DNA from 2 places in the Dactylosporangium sp. NBC_01737 genome. Region 1 is predicted to be linked to the other one. Evidence: riboswitches for the same ligand, from Rfam matches in the RefSeq annotation. Region 1 holds a riboswitch; the other holds the start of a gene.

Region 1 (5,607 bases):
TGTGCATGGGCACATGGCCGGGGCCCTCGATCATCACCTGCACGTCGTGCTTCCACGCGATCGTCGTGAGCTCGCCGAGGGTGCGCAGCTCCGCCAGCTGGGCCTCGTCGTTCGCGTCGGCGATGGAGCCCGGCCGCAGGCCGTCGCCGAGGGAGAAGGCGACGTCGTACCGGGCGAAAATCGAACACAATTCGGCGAAGTTCTCATACAGGAAGTTCTCGCGATGCTTGGCCAGGCACCACGCGGCCATGATCGAACCGCCGCGGGACACGATGCCGGTGACCCGTCCGACGGTCATCGGCACGTACCGCAGCAGCACCCCGGCGTGCACGGTCATGTAGTCGACGCCCTGCTCGGCCTGCTCGACGATGGTGTCGCGGTACGCCTCCCAGGTGAGCTTGAGCGGGTCCCCGCCGACCTTCTCCAGGGCCTGGTAGATCGGCACGGTCCCGATCGGCACCGGCGAGTTGCGCACGATCGCCTCGCGGGTCGCGTGGATGTGCTTGCCGGTGGACAGGTCCATGACCGTGTCGGCGCCCCACTTCGTCGCCCACGTGAGCTTCGCGACCTCCTCCTCGACACCGGAGGAGACGGCGGACGTGCCGATGTTGGCGTTGACCTTCACCAGGAAGCGGCTGCCGATGACCATCGGCTCGCTCTCCGGGTGGTTGACGTTGTTGGGCAGGATCGCCCGCCCGGCCGCGATCTCCTCCAGCACGACCGCTGAAGAAACGCCCTCACGGATCGCGGCGAACTCCATCTCCGGCGTGACGATCCCCTGCCGCGCGTAGTACAGCTGGGTCCGCTCGACCCCGCGCTCGGCGATCCACGGCGCCCGCAGCGGCGGAAGGCCCACGGGCGGATCGTTGAGCGGGCCGGAGGTGTCGTAGAGCCGCACCGGCGGGTTGCCGCCGCTGAGCTCGATCTCCGCGAACGGCACCCGGACGTCGTCGCGGGACCCCTGGACGTGGACCTTGCGCTTCATGCGGATCCTCTCTCGGGCACGGCGGAGCGGGCACGCCGGAGGCGCACCTGTTCCGCGTTTCGGCAGGTGTACTGGGTGAGCTTCGGCCGGGTGTCTAGGTGAGCGGCGGCTCGAACGGTCCCCATGCGAGCGGGCCGTGGCCGGTGCCGAGCCGCCAGCCGGACGATGCGGTCAGGGCCGCGTGCACGTACTCCTTCGCCCCGGCAAGGGCCTCGGCGACGGGTTGCCCGAGCGCGAGCCGGGCCGCCGTCGCCGCGGCGAGCGTGCAGCCGGTCCCGTGGTTGTTGGCCGTGTCGACCCACGGCGCGCTGAGCAGCTCGACGGTGTCGCCGGCGCAGACGACGTCGACGGCGTCGCGGCTGCCGCGCAGGTGCCCGCCCTTGACCACGACGCACCGGGCCCCGGTCGCGGCCAGGTCCTGGGCCGCCTTGATCGCGTCGTCGACGTCGAGGACGTCGCGGCCGAGCAGCACCGACGCCTCCCGCAGGTTGGGGGTGACCACCGCGGCGTGCGGGAACAGCAGGTCCAGGTACGCCCGTTCGGCGTCGCGGGTGAACAGCCGGTCGCCGGAGGAGGCGACGAGGACGGGGTCGACGACCAGCCCCGGCAGCCGCGGCGCGTACCCGGCGACGAGGGCGACGGTCTCCGGCGTGGCGAGCATGCCGGTCTTGACCGCGGCGACGGGCAGGTCGTCGAGGACCGCGTCGAGCTGCGCGCCGACGAACCCGGGGCCGACCGCGGAGATCCCCTTGACGCCGGTGGTGTTCTGCGCGGTCAGCGCCGTGATCACGCTGGTGCCGAAGACCCGGTGCGCGGCGAACGTCTTCAGGTCCGCCTGGATGCCGGCACCCCCGCCGGAGTCCGAACCGGCGATCGTCAGCGCGACGACCGGGGTGCTCATGCCGTCACCTCCGCTGCGCTCCGGCGCCGGCCCGAGCCAACCTGTGATGCTGATGAGCGGCCCGAACCGCTGCGCTGGCCGCTCATGCCGTCACCCCCGCTGCGCTCCGGCGCCGGCCCGAGCCAACCTGTGATGCTGATGAGCCGCCCGAACCGCTGCGCTGGCCGCTCATGCGGTCATCAGCTCCTTCACGAACCTCGCGGGGTCCTCCGCGCGCATGACCGCGCCCATGACGGCCACCCCGGTGGCCCCCTCGTCGAGGCAGTCCCGGACGCGCTGCGGCGAGTCGACGCCGCCCAGGGCGTACACCGGCAGCGGGACGACCTGCGCCATCCTGCCCAGGGCGGCGAGGCCCAGCGGGGGTCCGTAGCCGGGTTTGGAGCGGGTCGGGTAGATCGGTGACAGGGTCGCGAACCCCACCTCGGCCTCGGCGGCGGCGACCAGGTCGCCGAGGTTGTGACACTTGCGGAACGCGGTCGTGTCCTCGGCGAGGACCAGGCGGCCCTTGACGCCGTCGAGCATGACCCGCAGCCGGTCGGCGAGGTCCTGACGTTGCGGCGCTGGGAGGTCCTGCTCGCCGAGGACGACCAGCCGCGCGCCCCCGTCGATCGCGCGGTTGACCACCTCGTCGAGCGGCCGGTGTGCCTGCAGCCGGTCGGTGAACAGGATCAATCGGGTCACCACGGCAACCCTCCAGTCGGGCTCGAGGCGGTCGCGTACAGGCGGCGCGGGATCCTCCCGGCGGCGTGGGCCAGGCGTCCGGCCTCGACGGCGAGCCGCATCGCCGCCGCCATCCGCGCGGGGTGCTCGGCGCGGGTGACCGCGGACGCGAGCAGGACCCCGTCGCAGCCGAGCTCCATGGCGAGCGCGGCGTCGGAGGCGGTGCCGATCCCGGCGTCGAGGATGACCGGCACCGTCACCTTCTGCCGGATCAGCGCGATGTTGTGCGGGTTGCGGATGCCGAGCCCCGAGCCGATGGGGCTGCCCAGCGGCATGACCGCGGCGCATCCCGCGTCGGCGAGACGCTGGGCGAGGACCGGGTCGTCGGTGGTGTACGGCAGCACCGTGAAGCCGTCCTCGACGAGCCGCTCCGCGGCGGCGACCAGCTCGACCGCGTCCGGCAGCAGGGTCTCCTCGTCGCCGATGACCTCCAGCTTCACCCACGCCGTGTCGAACGCCTCGCGGGCGAGGTGGGCGAGTTTCACGGCCTCGGTGGCGGTGTAGCAGCCGGCGGTGTTGGGCAGGACCCGCACCCCGCACCGGTCGACGACGTCCAGCAGCGACGGGGCGGCCGGGTCGAGCCGCCGCAGCGCGACGGTGACGAGGCCGGTGCCGCTGGCGCGGATCGCGGCTTCGAGGGCGGCGTGGCTGGTCGCCCCGCCGGTGCCGAGGATGAGTCGCGACGGCAGCTGCTCCCCGGCGATCGTCAGATCGTCAGCCACCTTGGACCGCCGTGAGCACGTCGATGGTGTCGCCGTCGGCGGGCCTGGTGGCGGCCCAGGTGTCCCGCGGGACGACGGCCCCGTTGAGGGCGACGGCGATCCCCCGTGGGCCGGCGTCGCCGACCAGGCCCTGGATGACGTCGGCGATGGTGGCGGTGTCGTCCACGTCGGCGGTGACGGCGTTGACCACGAGCTGCATGCGGCTCACTCCTGACTCCCTGCGCCGGCATGATCCGGATCAGGTTCGACGGTCGGGGGCTGACAGCCCCCCTCTCAGCCCGGTCACACCGGACTCCCGTGGGGTACGCGCTGACCATAACCCCGTCGCGGTCCTCAGGTAAAGCGGCTCGCCCGGTACGGCGTGACGTTTACGTCTGTCGATCCCTTGGTGACGAGGTCGGCGATGACGTGCGCGGTGACCGGCGCGAGGAGCACCCCGTGCCGGTAGTGTCCGCCCGCCACGTACACGTTGCCGTGCAGGTGCCCGAGGATCGGGGCGTTGTCGGGGGTGCCGGGCCGCAGCCCCGCGAGGGTCTCGGCGAGCGCCAGCTCGGCGACGCCCGGCAGCAGGTCCGCGGCGGGTCGCAGCAGGTCGAGGACCCCACCGGCGGTCACCGTCGTGTCGGCGCCGCGCTCCTCCTCGCTCGCCCCGACGACCAGCTCCCCGTCGGCGCGCGGCACCAGGTACACGTGCCGGCCCAGCGCCACCCCCCGCACCACGTGCGTGAGCAGCGGCTCCGGCCCCCGCAGCCGCAGCAGCTGCCCCTTCACCGGCCGCACCGGCAGCCCGGCCGACGCGGCGAGCCCGCACCCGTTGGCGACGATGATCACATCGTCGCGCAGGTCGCCCGGGTCGGTCACGTCCCGCCGCTCGTGCCGCACCGGCAGGCTCCGCAGCGCCGCGAGGAGCAGCCGCGGGTCCACCTGATGGTCCCCGCCGGCCCGTGCGCCGCCGCGGACCCGGGGGCTGAGCAGGGGTTCGAGCTCGCGCAGCTGCCGGCCGCCGAGCGGCTCGATGGGTGTCCCGGCCCGCCGGTAGTAGTCGACGAGCCGCCGCACCTCGGTGAGGTCGTCGTCGGTGAGCGCGACGAGCAGGGTGCCGTCGGTGCGGTACCCGAGCGGCATCCCGGTCGCGGCGCCCAGCTCGGCGGCGAACCCTGGCCAGCGCCGCATCGAGTCGAGCATCAGCTCCTGCAGCGCCTCCTCGCCGAAGTTCGCCTCGGCCGTCGGCGCCAGCATCCCGGCCGCGACCCGTCCCGCGCCGCGGGCAGGATCGGCGTCGTACACGGTGACCTGCTCCCCGCGCCGCGTCAGCTCCCACGCGACGCAGAGCCCGATGATCCCGCCCCCGACGACCCCGACCTTCACGCCCGCCCCCTCCCCGCAGCCGCCCCGTCCTCCCCGGACATGTCCAGGCGCAAATGCCCGTATATGTCCGACATTTCGTGTATGCCGGTAGCAGGCGCCGAGGCGAGGACCGCCGCGAAGCGGGCCGCGGTCGCGGCCGGGTCGGGGGACGCGCTCATCGCGCCGACGACGGCGACCGCGTGCGCACCGGCCGCGAACAGCTCGGCGGCCCGCTCCGGGGTGACGCCCCCGATCGCGATCACCGGCACGTCGACCGCCTCGACGACGGCACGCACCCCGGCGGGGCCGATCGCGTCGGGCAGGCCGGTCTTCGTCGTCGTCGCGTACGGCCGGCCGACACCCAGATACGTGGCGCCGTCCGCGACCGCCTGCCGCGCCGTCACCGGGTTGCGGGCGGTCGCGCCGAGGATCGCGTGCGGGGCCCCAGGACGCGGCGGGCCGCGGCGACGGGCGGTCGTGGCGCCGACGTGGCCGCCGTCGGCGCCGGCGGCGAGGGCGATGTGCAGCCGGTCGTTGACGAGGCAGGTCGCGCCTGCGGCGCGGCACAGCGCGACGACCCGGACGGTCAGGTCGAACGCCTCGCGGTCGGTGACGGCGTCCTCGGGGCGGACCTGCACGACGCCGAACCCGGCGGCGAGGGCGTGCGCGACCACGCCGAGCACGTCTCGCCCGGGGCGGGTGTCGGTGATGAGATGGAGTCGTCCGAGGGTCTGCACCGCGATAGTTTTTCAGACATGAAGCAGGTGCGACTTGGCCGGACCGGGTTGAAGGTCTCCGAGATCTGTCTCGGCATGATGAGCTATGGCGATCCAGCGTGGCGTGACTGGGTGCTCGACGAGGAGGCCGCGGACCCGTTCGTGCGCCGGGCCGTCGAGGCCGGGATCACGTTCTTCGACACCGCCGACGTCTAC
Region 2 (5,607 bases), 430 kb from region 1:
CCGCCGAGCAGCAGCTCACCGCGGACGGTCGAGGTGACGAACTGGTGCTCCGGGTTCTGGAACACCGAACCGATCTTCGCGGCGAGCTTCGCGGCCCGCCAGCGGTGCGGCGGGCGCCGCTCGCCGCTCGTGATCACCCTGCCCGGCTGCGACGGTTTCGTCAGGCCGCCGAGCAGCAGCGCCAGGGTCGACTTGCCCGCCCCGTTGGGGCCTTCGACGACGAGGGCCTCACCGGCATGGACCACCTCGTCGACCACGTTGCCCGTGTGCCGCAGCGCCAGCCGCTCCGCGGTCAGCAGGACACCACCCGGGGCGGTGCGTGCCCTGCGGTCCGGCACGACCAGCGGCGGCTGCTCCTCGCCGAGCGTCACCACCCGATCGACCAGGGTCAATGCCTCCTCGAGCCGGTGCTCGACCAGGATCATCGTGGCGTCGACGTCGTGCAGCGCCTTGCCGAGCGCTGCCCGTACCAGCTGCGCACCGTCGGGATCGAGGTTCGCGGTCGGCTCGTCGAGCAGCAGCAGGTGCGGCCGTGACACGAGCACCCCGGCGATCGCGAGCCGCTGCTGCTCCCCGCCGGACAGTGCCGCCGTGTCGCGGTCCCGGCCGTACGGGAACCCGACGGCGGCGAGGGCGGCGTCGACCCGTGGCCAGATCTCGGCCCGCGGCACGCCCCGGTTCTCCAGGCCGAACGCGACGTCGTCGCCGCATCGGCTCATGACCAGCTGCGTCTGTGGGTCCTGGAACACGATCCCCGTGCCGGTCCTTGCCTGCCGGGCCGGCACGCCGTCGACCAGGACCTCGCCCTCCTGCTCGCCGGAGTCCTCGGCGAGCAGGCCGGCGAGGGCGGCGAGCAGGGTGCTCTTGCCGGCGCCGGAGGCACCCGCGAGCAGCACCCGCTCGCCGTGTTCGATCCGCAGGTCGAAGTGGCGGACCGCCCAGGCCTTGCGCCCGGCGTGCCGCCACCCGAACCCCTTGAACTCGACCGTGGCCACGTGCTCAGACGATTGCCCGTTCGCGGCCTGACGGGAACCGGTCCAGCACGCCGGTCGTGGCCAGGGACCGCTGCAGCGCCCACGAGCCGGCGCCGGCGATGACCGCGCCGCTGGCCATGACGATCGCCGCGTACAGGGCCTTGTCGGTGTTGCTGAACGCGCCGTAGTACACGTTGAGGTCCAGCAGGGCCGCGCCGCCGCCCGCGAGGGCACCCGCGACGAGGGCATTGCCGAGCTTGAAGCTGCGGTACCCGGTGAACGCGAAGCCGAACTCGCCGCCGACACCCTGTACCAGACCGGACAACAGCACGCCCAGACCCCAGGTCGAGCCGAACAGGGCCGAGACCAGCGCCGCGACGAACTCGGTGTAGAGCCCGGCGCCCGGCTTGCGGATGACCAGCGGGCCGAGTACGCCCGGGATCAGCCACACGCCGTAGATGAAGGCACGCCACGGCAGCGCGACGCTCTCCATGGCGTTCCACAGGTTGTTCCACGCGTAGAACACGGCGGCGAACGCCACCGCGATGACCGAGGCGACGATGATGTCGACGGTCCGCCAACGGGTTTCCATTGCAAGTGCCTCCTGGTTCGGGGGTGAGCCAGAAGGAGACGCGACGCTACGCCCTGGGTAACCTGGACGTAGCGTCTTGCGTGAGGTGACCGAGCTCCCTGCGCTGGCATTACCCAGATCAGGTTCGAGGGTCTGCGTCGGCCGTCCTCTGTCGGCCGCCGCACTCTCAGCGCTGTGCGCTCCCCTGTCGGATGTGCAGTTGTTTCCCGACGGTAACAGTGAAGGATGTTGACTTGGAGTGTCAGGTCACGAAAATCACGGTGAGCTGGTTCCGGTGATCGTCTGGTTCAGGGCATAGCTTGCGCTACCCGCGGGTAATAACCTGGTGTGACAGGACTGACACCTGGGGGTGCCGCATGACGCAGGTTGCCGACGCTTCGTCGCACGCTGACGCTTCGGTTCACACGGAACGACAGGCCCGGAAAGTCATCGAAGCCAGCCGCGAGACGGAATGGCGCAAGCCGAGCTTCGGCAAGGAGCTGTTCCTCGGCCGGTTCCGCCTCGACCTGATCGACCCACCGCCCGCCGACACGCGCGCTGCGGAAGGGCAGGAATTCCGCGACAAGCTGCGGGAGTACCTCGCCGGCGTCGACGGCCAGCAGATCGAACGCGACGCCCGCATTCCCGACGACGTGCTGCGCGACCTCGGCGCGCTCGGGGCGTTCGGGATGAAGATCGACCCGAAGTACGGCGGCCTCGGCCTGTCCAACCTCGACTACTGCCGGGCCCTGGCCCTCGTCGGCTCGGTGAACCCGTCGATCGGCGCGCTGCTGTCGGCGCACCAGTCGATCGGTGTCCCGCAGCCGCTGAAGCTCGTCGGCACCGACGAGCAGAAGCAGCAGTTCCTGCCCCGGCTCGCCGGCGGTGAGGTGTCCGCGTTCCTGCTGACCGAGCCCGAGGTCGGCTCGTACCCGGCGAACCTGCGCACCTCGGCCGTGCCCACCGACGACGGCGACTACCTGCTCAACGGGGTCAAGCTGTGGGCCACGAACGGCACGCTCGCCACCTTGTTCGTCGTGATGGCGCTGGTACCGAAGCGCGAAGGTCACCGCGGCGGCATCACCGCGTTCGTGGTCGAAGGCGACGCCCCGGGCGTGACGATCGAGCGGCGCAACGCGTTCATGGGCCTGCGCGGCCTGGAGAACAGCGTGACCCGTTTCCATGACGTACGGGTGCCCGCTGCCAACGTCATCGGCGGCGAGGGCCAGGGCCTGCGCATCGCGCTGAGCACCCTCAACACGGGCCGGCTGTCCCTGCCCGCGATGTGCGTCGGCGCCGGCAAGTGGTGCCTCAACGTCGCCCGCGAATGGGCCGCCGAACGCGTCCAGATGGGCCGCCCGATCGGCACGTACGAGGCCATCGCGAAGAAGATCGCGTTCATCGCCGGCTCCACGTACGGCATGGAGGCGATGCTGGAGCTGTCCTGCCGCCTCGCCGACGACGACCGCAACGACATCCGCATCGAGGCGGCGCTGGTCAAGCTGTACGCGAGCGAACTGGCCTGGAAGGTCGCCGACGAACTCGTCCAGATCCGCGGCGGCCGCGGCTACGAGACCGCCGAGTCCCTCGCCGCCCGTGGCGAACGCCCGATCCCCGCCGAGCAGATCCTGCGCGACCTGCGGATCAACCGCATCTTCGAGGGCTCGACCGAGATCATGCACCTCGCCATCGCCCGCGAAGCCGTCGACGCGCACCTCTCCGTCGCCGGCGACATCATCGACCCCGACGCCGGCCTCGGCGCGAAGGCCAAGGCCGCGGGCAAGGCCGGCGGCTTCTACGCCAAGTGGCTGCCGACCCTGGTCGCCGGCAAGGGCCAGCTCCCCTCCGGCTTCGGCGCCTTCGGCCCCCTGGCCCAGCACCTGCGCTACGTCGAGCGCTCCTCCCGCCGCCTGGCCCGCGAGACCTTCTACGCCATGGCCCGCTGGCAGGGCAAGCTCGAACACAAGCAGGGCTTCCTCGGCCGCATCGTGGACATCGGCGCGGAACTGTTCGCCATGTCCGCCGCCTGCGTCAAGGCCCGCAGCGAGCAGGAGGGCCGGCCCGAGGGCGTGGAGCTCGCCGACCTGTTCTGCCGTCAGGCGACCCTGCGCGCCGAGGCGCTGTTCCGCGACCTGTGGGACAACGCCGACGCGATCGAGACCGCGGCGGCGAAGCGGGTCATCGCCGGCAGATACCTGTCCCTGGAGGACGGCATCATCCCGCCCGCGCCCGCGGGGCCCTGGCTGGCCTCATGGGAGCCGGGCGAGTCGGCCGCCGAGGACGTCCGCCGCCGGTTCTGAGGTCGTCGTGGTGGGGTGTGTCGCTGGCTGCTTCTGACACTACCCGGCCGGATCCAATTGATCTCCGACGCCGTCACCAACCGTAGTTTACCCTGCTGAACGTGGGTGGCCCCGCCGGGTTCCGGTGGGGCCACCGCTCGTCACCGCAGGCCGAGGCTGCGCAGCTCCAGGCTGGCGAGGGCCTCGACCGCCTGCTTGTCGCCCTTGCGCCACAGTGCCGCGATGTCCGGGTCGATCTTCACCAGCTTGCCCAGCGGCTGCGTCGCCAGCGCCCGCAGCGCCAGCAGGTCCCGGCCGGCGGTCGCGTTGCGCATCCTTGTCGCGGAGCCTGCCCGCCGCATCCACCGGATCCGCAGCGGCAGCCACACGAGCACGACCGCCGAGACCGTGAACCCGATCAGCATCACCGCCAGGATCCAGGCCAGGTCGTTGATGATCTCCTGCTGCTGGCGGCCCGCGTCGGCGAGTGACCTGGCCGCGTCCGCGGCGCTGTTGAACGGGGCGGCGACCGAGTCCGGCACGCCCGGCACACCGTTGATCTTGTCGCCGGCTCCCTTGAGGTTGTCGGCGAGGCCGTTCCCGGCGCCCTCGAGCTTCTGCCCGGGCACCGCCAGCTTCTGGATGAGGTCGAACAGCATCAATCCCAGCCTGACCCAGACGTAGATCCACACGACCACGAACACGTCGGTGAGGAACTGCCGCAGGGCGGTGGGGGCACGGTCGGCATAGAGCTTCACCGTTCAAGCCTGACGGACCGACGCTGTGCGCGCACTGTGGCGTCAGTGGCTGTTGCTCTCCCGGGCGTGGGAGACGGCGTCGGCGACGATGTGGGCGATGTGGTCGTCGGTCAGCGCGTACGCGATCTCCCGCCCGCGCCGCGAACCCCGCACGACGCCCGCGCCGCGCAGGACCCGCAGGTGCTGCGAGACCAGCGGCTGCGGCGCGCCGAGGGTGTCGACGAGCTCGTGGACGCAGCGGGGACCGTCGGCGAGTTCGGTCACGATGCGGATGCGCAGCGGGGCGGCGAGGGCACGCAACAGCTCGCCGGCCGCTTCGTAACCCTCAATGCTCGACATATGCGCAACGGTAACCGTTGTCAGTAACCATGGTCCACACGGTCGAGCACCACCTCGGGTGTGGTGCGGTCCACGACCGCCGGTTTCGGTCTCGTGCGGCGCCGGACCGCCCGCCACGTGGACATGCCGACGGTGACGGTGAAGAAGCCGGCGATCGCGAGGAGGACCACGGTCGCGCCGGGGCCGGTGTCGGCGGCGGTGGAGATCCAGATGCCGCCGCCGGAGACGGTGAGGCCGAGCAGGACCGCGACGAGCATCGTCATCTTGAAACCGCGGGTGATCTGCTGCGCGGTCGCCACCGGTACCACCATGAGGGCGCTGACCAGCAGCAACCCGACGGCACGCATGGCCACGGTGACGGTGACCGCGGTCGTCACGGCGAGGACGAGGTTCAGGGCGCGGACCGGCAGGCCGGACACCCGCGCGTACTCCTCGTCGTGGCAGACGGCGAAGAGCCACGGCCGGAGCAGGACGGCGACGGCGAGGACCGCGCAGCCGAGGATGAGCATCACCGTCAGGTCCTGCCGGCTCGTCGTCAGCGGTGAGCCGAAGAGGTACGTGACGAGGCTGCGGTTGCTCTGCTCGTCGGACAGGTTGACGAGGATGACGCCGCCGGAGATGCCGCCGTAGAACAGCATGGCGAGGGCGACGTCGCCGGAGGTCTTGCCGCGTTCGCGGACGAGCTC

The links. Region 1 has a riboswitch for thiamine pyrophosphate ahead of thiS (sulfur carrier protein ThiS). Riboswitches for the same ligand answer to the same signal wherever they lie in the genome.
Region 2: another riboswitch for thiamine pyrophosphate. It lies ahead of OHA72_RS16950 (ECF transporter S component); the one in region 1 lies ahead of thiS (sulfur carrier protein ThiS).

Annotation. Positions count from the first base shown of each region.
Region 1 is NZ_CP109153.1:4,192,142-4,197,748, reverse strand. It holds gene thiC (phosphomethylpyrimidine synthase ThiC) at 1-991, opposite strand, end outside; gene thiD (bifunctional hydroxymethylpyrimidine kinase/phosphomethylpyrimidine kinase) at 1,080-1,886, opposite strand; gene OHA72_RS19025 (thiamine phosphate synthase) at 2,055-2,567, opposite strand; gene OHA72_RS19020 (thiazole synthase) at 2,564-3,328, opposite strand; gene thiS (sulfur carrier protein ThiS) at 3,321-3,527, opposite strand; TPP riboswitch at 3,526-3,636, opposite strand; gene thiO (glycine oxidase ThiO) at 3,662-4,696, opposite strand; gene OHA72_RS19005 (thiamine phosphate synthase) at 4,693-5,412, opposite strand; gene OHA72_RS19000 (aldo/keto reductase) at 5,431-5,607, shown strand, end outside.
Region 2 is NZ_CP109153.1:3,757,311-3,762,917, forward strand. It holds partial or broken gene OHA72_RS16945 (ABC transporter ATP-binding protein) at 1-995, opposite strand, end outside; gene OHA72_RS16950 (ECF transporter S component) at 1,000-1,566, opposite strand; TPP riboswitch at 1,644-1,762, opposite strand; gene OHA72_RS16955 (acyl-CoA dehydrogenase family protein) at 1,923-3,845, shown strand; gene OHA72_RS16960 (hypothetical protein) at 3,986-4,582, opposite strand; gene OHA72_RS16965 (ArsR/SmtB family transcription factor) at 4,625-4,921, opposite strand; gene OHA72_RS16970 (metal ABC transporter permease) at 4,942-5,607, opposite strand, start outside.